One region of the Massilia sp. CCM 8734 genome, then DNA from elsewhere that is predicted to be linked to it. Evidence: predicted binding sites of a transcription regulator. Region 1 holds the regulator's gene; the other holds the start of a gene.
What was found. Region 1 encodes FNR, which switches genes on or off when oxygen is low (the NO sensors DNR and NnrR bind a similar motif). Its sites were predicted from a motif close to TTGATNNNNATCAA; they were not measured.
Positions count from the first base shown of each region.

Region 1 (3,937 bases):
CATTGACCCGGTAGGCTTTTGCGCCACGGCAAGCGCCGGACAGAGTAAACTACGCCCTTGTTCTTTCGCTGCAAGGTCGCTTCCCCATGTCTTTTGATTCCCTCGGTCTGATCGATCCCCTCGTGCGCACGCTGGACGCGCTCGGTTACCGCACGCCCACGCCAGTGCAGGCGCAAGCCATTCCCGCCGTGCTGGCCGGGCGCGACATGATGGCCGCCGCCCAGACCGGCACCGGCAAGACCGCCGGCTTCGCCCTGCCCCTGTTGCAGCGCCTGACCTTGCAGGGCCAGGTCGGCGCCAATGCGGTGCGCGTGCTGGTGCTGGTGCCCACGCGCGAACTGGCCGAGCAGGTGCACGAGAGTTTCCGTGCCTACGGGGCTGGCTTGCCGCTGCGTACCCACGTGGCCTACGGCGGCGTGAGCATCAATCCGCAGATGATGAAGCTGCGCAAGGGACTCGACGTGCTGGTGGCCACTCCCGGCCGCCTGCTCGACCTGTACCGCCAGAACGCGCTCAAGTTCGACCAGCTCGAGACCCTGGTGCTCGACGAAGCCGACCGCATGCTCGACCTGGGTTTTTCGCGCGAACTCGACGCCGTGTTCGCCGCCCTGCCGAAAAAACGCCAGACCCTGCTGTTTTCGGCCACGTTTTCGGACGAGATCCGCGCTTTGGCCGGCAAGCTGCTGAGCGACCCTTTGAGCATCGAGGTCAGCCCGCGCAACAGCACCGTCAAGCGTATCCGCCAGTGGGTCGTGCCGGTCGACAAAAAACGTAAGCCGGAACTGTTCTTGCACCTGCTCAACAAGCACCGTTGGGGCCAGGTGCTGGTGTTCGTCAAGACGCGCAAGGGCGTGGACCAGCTGGTCGAGACCTTGCAGGCGCAGGGCGTCGCGGCCGATTCGATTCACGGCGACAAGCCGCAGCCGGCGCGCCTGCGCGCGCTCGAGCGCTTCAAGGCCGGCGAAGCGAAGATCCTGGTGGCGACCGACGTGGCCGCGCGCGGGCTCGATATCGACGACTTGCCGCAGGTGGTCAATTTCGACCTGCCGATCGTGGCCGAAGACTACATCCACCGCACCGGCCGCACCGGCCGCGCGGGGGCCTCGGGCGAAGCGGTCTCGCTGGTCTGCGCGGACGAGGTGCAATTGCTCGCCGCCATCGAAATTCTGACGAAGCAAACCCTGGAACGCATCGAGGAGCCTGGTTTCTCGCCGGAACACAGGGTGCCGCTCACCAACACCACCGGCGAGGTGCTGAAAAAACCCAAGAAACCGAAGAAAGCCAAGGTCAGCGGCGACGTGTCGACGGTCGACGTGCGTTTCCGCCCGCGCTGAGGCCGGCGCCGCGCCATGCGCAGGGGTATGGATCGCGTTGTTAGGACATGCACAACGCAAATCTGCATAATGCATGCCCGGCCGGGAAAAACAGTCATCTGTATCGGGGAAACAGCCCCATCTGTTCCGGTATTCGCCCGTGCGCCGGGGTCGCCGTGGGGTATCATACGGCTCAAGCCACAAACCGTCAGACCCTATGCCTCAGCCTCTCCCCTTCGTTCCGGCAGCCATGCTCAACGTCGCCGCACTCAAGGCCAGCTGCGCCGGATGCAGCATGCATCAGCTGTGCCTGCCGATGGGACTCGAAAACGATGACATCAGTCGCCTCGACAACATTATCGGCAAGCGCCGCCGCGTGCTGCGCGACGAGCGCCTGTACCAGATGGACGAGCCGTTCCGCAACCTGTACGCGATCCGCTTCGGCCACTTCAAGACCTACCAGGTCAACGCCAACGGCGAGCAGCAGATCACCGGCTTCCAGATGGCGGGCGAACTGCTGGGGATGGACGCCATCAGCGGCGACCGCCACCATTGCGACGCGGTCGCGCTGGAAGACAGCGAAGTGTGCGAAATCCCGTTCGAGCGCCTGGAAGAATTGTTTGGCGAAGTGCCGACCCTGCTGCGCCATTTCCACCGCATCATGAGCCAGGAAATCACGCGTGAACAGAATGTCATGCTGTTGCTGGGAAATATGCGGGCGGAGCAGCGCTTTGCCGTATTCCTGGTCAACCTGTCAGCGCGTTATGCGGCGCGCGGTTACTCGGCCACCAGCTTCCAGCTGCGCATGTCGCGCGAAGATATCGGCAATTACCTGGGGTTGACCATCGAAAGCATCAGCCGCCTGCTGTCGCGCTTCAAAAAGCAGAGCTGGATCAGCGTCGACAAGCGCGAACTGACCTTGCTCGACCCGGCCATGCTCAAGGCGCTGGCCGCCGGCACCGAACAGTGCAGCCCGATGGCGTGAGCCAGGGGCGCCCGGCCAGGGGCACCCGGCAAGGGGCTCTCAGGCTGGCAGCCCGCCGCGCGCCAGCGCGGCTGATCCCTGCGCGAGCCAGGTGGCAAGGTCGGCTTCCAGGCTGCCACTGCTGCTCATGGCCAGCACCGAGCATTTTGGATGCCCGGTAAAGCGCAACACCACGAGCGGTACGCCGGACACCGCCATGAATACCCGCTCGCCCTTGCTGGCGTTGAACCATCCCGAATAAAATCCGAAGCCAGCGATGCCGTTGCGCTTGGTTGTGATGCCAAGGCTGCGCACGTCGGGCAGGCGCTCGATGGCGGGCGCCCGGATGTCGGCGCGCGCCAGCCGGAAGGTGTAGAAGGCATGCCTGACCACAATGGCATCGGCGCCCAGTTCGACCGAGTGACGCATCAGCATGCTGGCGCAGAGAACCAGGGCGAATAATCCCGATGCCAGCAGTATGCCGCCGACCAAACCGGTTTCCATGGCATCCGGCGCTTTTTGGTGCGGAGTCAGGTAATAGAAGAACGTGGCCAGCAGGAGCGGCAACGCGATCAGCATGCCGATCAAAAAAACTTGCTTGTTGGAAGTTGGAATGTCGGTTTTCATCATCTGGGTATCCCGTCATGGCATGGTTGGCTATATTTATCAGACAGTATAGTTCCAGAACGCGCTGTAAACAGTCCGTTCGCGTCGGCGCAGGATGCACCGCCTTGGGTGCCGATGCAGACATGTCCGAGCAGGCAGGGGAGCCACTCACGGTCGCCTACAAGCTGCCAACACTCCCGGGCAGAAGCCCGTTAAGAACCCGATTAACAGATACCGCAACGAAGTTGGAAATGACAACAACACAAGCGCACAAAGATTGGGTAAGTTTTCTTCGCCACCAGATTGGGGGGGAGTTCGCTGTCACCAAGTACGACGACGATGAACGGACCACAAGCATCCCCATTTATTCGAGCCAGACGGAAGGAGGCCTGGTTGGCGCAACGGTCGGCCTGATGGACCTTGACCAGAGCAGAAATCCTGCCGTCCAGATCCGCACAGAAATCTTGATCGACACGCGCATGGACGACGCGCGAGGGCTTAATCTACTCTCTACAATCGCCTTTTATATCATAAAAAGTCAATGGCGGGTTTCACCTGGGACCGTCTTCGAAGAAATTGGCGGGATGTACTTTCCCGGCACTCCGCTCCGTCATATTTACTTTACCGCCCCGTATCAATGGGACGGCATGTCCAAAGTCGTATTGAGCGACCGAACCATTTTCCCTCTGATCGCCATTCCAATTTCGACAGCAGAGGCAAATCTGGCGAGTCAAGATGCTGGAAACGCACTCGAATCACTATGGGATGCCAATCGCGTTGACGTTTTGGACTGGAATCGAAAAAGTTCTGTTTAACGCCAATCGTAAAATATCGGGAAAGCGCAGGTCGACAAATGCCTGCCCTGCCATCTCGGGCTATCAAAGCACATTGAAAAACGCGCGTCGGCCTTTTACGACGAACGCTTAAAACGGCGGATGCGGATCGTCCGGCACCACCACCAGATAATAGGTCAGCATGCTGGCCAGCGCGCAGAAGATCCAGAAGAAGAAAAAGCCGATCGTGTACACCGCCATCGGCGACAAGGCCAATTCAC
Region 1 covers NZ_WHJI01000018.1:7,940-11,876, forward strand. The annotation lists gene F2P46_RS38275 (hypothetical protein) at 1-14, shown strand, start outside; gene F2P46_RS17645 (DEAD/DEAH box helicase) at 87-1,334, shown strand; gene fnr (fumarate/nitrate reduction transcriptional regulator Fnr) at 1,531-2,298, shown strand; gene F2P46_RS17655 (hypothetical protein) at 2,338-2,865, opposite strand; gene F2P46_RS17660 (suppressor of fused domain protein) at 3,135-3,698, shown strand; gene F2P46_RS17665 (hypothetical protein) at 3,807-3,937, opposite strand, start outside.

Region 2 (3,937 bases), on a different contig from region 1:
CCCTGCTGAACCAGCACCGCATGGCGCCGGGCTGGCTGGAACTGGAAGTGACGGAAAGCGCGATCATGGAAAACCAGGGCACCGCGCTGGCCACCCTGGCCGCGCTCGACCAGGCCGGCGTGCGCCTGGCGATCGACGACTTCGGCACCGGCTACAGCAGCCTGTCGTATCTGCAGAGCATGCCGGCGCACGTGGTCAAGATCGACCAGAGTTTTGTACGCAACATGGCGGGCGGCGAGCGCAACCGCACTCTGGTGAACACCATGATTTCCCTCTCGCACGAGCTGGGCTTTCGCGTGGTGGCGGAAGGCATCGAAACCGATGACGTGCGGCAGTTGCTGCACGACCAGGGCTGCGACGAGGGCCAGGGTTACCTGTTCGCCCGGCCGCTCGCGCCCGACGAGCTGTTCGCCTGGTGCGCCCGGGCACAGGCCAGTGCAGCGGCCAGCGACGCCACCCCGCGCGCGCCGTGGAAGCCTATTTGCCCGGCGCCGGCGCCGGGGATGCGTACTGCAACCTGACTACCCGTCCGCTGTGGTCCTCGACCAGGTAAATCGCGCCGTCCGGCCCCTGCTTGACATCGACCGGCGCGCCGGGCGCCTGCTTCGGCCTGGGGCCCCAGTCGCTGATCAGTTCGATCGTCTTGCCCAGCGGCGCGCCCTGCGCATCCGGCAGCAAGGCCACCAGCCGGCGCCCATTCGCGCGGTAACCGTGGTAGCCGATGATCAGGCTGTTCTTGTATTGCGCGGGGAACATGTTGGCCGTGTAAAAGGTCATGCCCAGCGGCGCCGCATGGGCCGGCAGCAGGCGCAGCGGCGCGCGGTAAGCGCCGCACTTGGCGTCCGGATACTCCGGGCTGGCCACATTGTTATCGTAGCAGTAAGGCCAGCCGTAGTTGCCCTTCGCCTCGATCAGGTTCAACTCATCGTGCGGCAAGTCGTTATCGTTCTTCAAGCCCTTCATGGCCGCCTGGATCGCGTCGCGCGAGTTTTCGCCCTGCCACAAGGCTTGCGTGGTCGGGTGGACTGCCAGCGCCATCGAATTGCGCAGCCCGGTCGCGTGGACTTCCCAGCTTTTGACGGTGCCGGCCGGCCATTGCATCTGATACTTGCGCAGCACGCCCAGCGCGTTCGCCCCGCTAGCTTCCGCGCACGGCTTGCCCGCATCCGGCGCCTTGCCATCCTTGCCTTCGCAATGGTCGCTGCCTGAACCGACATTCACATACAAGTCGCCCTTGGCGTCGAAGCGCATCGCGGTCAAAGGATGGCGCCCGATGCCGGGCAGCGCCGGCGTGCCGGAATTGCCGCCGATGACATCCTTGACCGTGCCTTCGGGATCGCGCGGATCGAAGCGGAAGATGCGCTTGATCGCGCCCACATACACCAGGCCGTCGGGACCGAGAACGATGCCGTTGGGGCGGTCGATTTTCTTCATCAGCAGGGTTTTCTGGAAACCCGCCGCGCCCGGCTTGAGCAGCCAGACGCTGCCCTGGTTCGGCTGCCAGCCGCCCAGGTCGACCACCAGCACGCTGCCGTCGGCCATCGGCTGCACGCCGCGCGCGAACTTGAATCCCTGGCCGATGATACCCGCGCAAAAACCGGGCGGCGTGGTGACCACCAGGCGTGGCGCGCCGCCGCAGGTGTCGGCGGCGGCGGCGCTGCCGGCCATCAGGAGCATGGCGGCGGCCAGCGCCGGGCGAACAAGCGTGCGGGAGTCAAAAGGCGTCATGCGGCATCCAGTCAGAAAGGTGCTGGAATTATAGAGGATTGCATGCACGCAGCATTTCCAGCCGCATTACTTGAGCGCGCCCTCTATTAATGCTTTGGCAATTTTGATGTGCATCAATTTTTTTGGGGCGCTCGCATGCGATTCTGCATGCCTCCGGACGCATGCTGCGTCGCAACAAATTGCTGATGCCAATGTCGTCCGGAACCACTTGTCCGGATTGCACCGGACACCGATGCACCTTTTTTGGACGACTCCCCTATGAACAAGAATGTAAAAGCCCACCTGCTTGGCGGCGGTATCGGCTCGCTTTCCGCGGCCGCGTTTATGATCCGCGACGGTAATGTTCCAGGCGCAAACATCCGCATCTACGAAGCGGCTCCCCAGCTCGGCGGCAGCCTGGACGGCGCCGGTTCCCCCGAGCACGGCTACTCGCTGCGCGGCGGCCGCATGTTCACCTTCGATAATTACGAGTGCACCTGGGACCTGTTCAAGTCGATCCCCTCGCTCGCCGACGAAAACAAGAGCGTGTTCGACGAAACCGTCGACTTCAACGAACTGCACAAGTCGCACTCGCAAGCGCGCCTGGTCGACATGCGCCGCGCCATTGTGCCGGTCACCTCGATGGGCTTTTCGATGCACGACCGCGCCCAGTTGCTCAAGCTGAGCCTGGCCAGTGAAGACACGCTCGGCGCCGACGCCATCAGCGACTGGCTCGACCCGGCGTTTTTCGAAACCGAGTTCTGGTTCATGTGGGCCACCACCTTCGCCTTCCAGCCATGGCACAGCGCGGTGGAATTCAAACGCTACCTGCACCGCTTCATGCTGGAGTTTTCGCGCATCGAAACCCTGGGCGGGGTGCGCCGCACGATCTATAACCAGTACGATTCGCTGGTGCGTCCCCTGCAGGCATGGCTGCAACAGCAAGGCGTGCAATTCATCCTCGACTGCAAGGTGACCGACATCGCTCACGCCACGGTCGACGGCAAATTCGTCGTCACCGGCTTCGAGTGCCTGCATTCGGGCAACAGCGAGCACGTGGACGTGCCCGCCGGCGACCTGGTGTTCTTCCAGAACGGTTCGATGACCGACGCGTCCAGCCTGGGCAGCATGACCAGCGCCCCCGAAAAACTCGACAAGACCGACAGCGAAGGCTGGACCTTGTGGGAAAAGCTGGCCGCCGCGCAACCCGGCTTCGGCAATCCGGCCGCGTTCAACAGCAGCATCGCCGAATCGTACTGGGAGTCGTTCACGGTGACCTTGCAGGACCCGCGCTTCTTCGACAAGATGCAGGCGTTCAGCGGCAACGAAGCCGGCACCGGCGGCCTGGTCACGTTCAAGGATTCGAACTGGTTCATGTCGATCGTGCTGGCGCACCAGCCGCACTTTGCCAACCAGCCGGCCGGCGTGCAAGTGTTCTGGGGTTATGGGCTGTCGCCGGACCGGATCGGCAATTTTGTCGCCAAGCCGATGTCGGACTGCACCGGCGAAGAAATCCTGCGCGAGCTGTGCGGCCATTTGCGCTTCGATCTCGACGCGGTGGAAACGGCCAATTGCATCCCTTGCCGCATGCCCTACATCACCAGCATGTTCATGCCGCGTGTGCACAGCGACCGTCCGCTGCCTGTGCCGAAGGAATCGAAGAACCTGGCCTTCATCAGCCAGTTCGTCGAGGTTGCCGATGACGTGGTGTTCACGGTGGAGTATTCGGTGCGCGCCGCCCAGATGGCGGTGTACGAACTGCTCGACATCCAACGCGAAGTGCCGCCGATTAAGCAGCACGATCACTCGTTGAGCACGCAGTTCGAAGCGCTGTTCAAGGCATTGAAGTAATTAAGTACCACCCCCGGCCGCCGTGCCGGGGGCGCATTCTACCCCGCGCCGGACAGGTGCTTTTCCATCTCAACGCAGTCCAGCGCAACGCCGCTCGGATGCGCATATACCGCATTACGCAGGTCGACAAATCCTGCCGCCCTATAAAACGCCACCGCATTGAGCGAGGCCGATAAATGCAAGTGCGTGCAGCCACGCTCGATCGCCATCCGCTCCAGGACGGCCAGCATCATCTTCCCGATTCCCCGTCCGCCCGCCCCCGGATCGACAAACACCGCATCGACCGCGCCCGTGCTCACATCCAGGATGGCGTAGCCCAGCATCGCGCCCTGCTCTTGCGCGATCACGGCGCCGCCCTTGCCCACCAGCCCCGGATACG
Region 2 covers NZ_WHJI01000008.1:30,497-34,433, forward strand. The annotation lists gene F2P46_RS09605 (sensor domain-containing phosphodiesterase) at 1-521, shown strand, start outside; gene F2P46_RS09610 (PQQ-dependent sugar dehydrogenase) at 478-1,728, opposite strand; gene F2P46_RS09615 (oleate hydratase) at 1,987-3,558, shown strand; gene F2P46_RS09620 (GNAT family N-acetyltransferase) at 3,597-3,937, opposite strand, start outside.
Region 2: the regulator FNR is predicted to act here: its motif matches at 1,832-1,845, upstream of F2P46_RS09615 (oleate hydratase).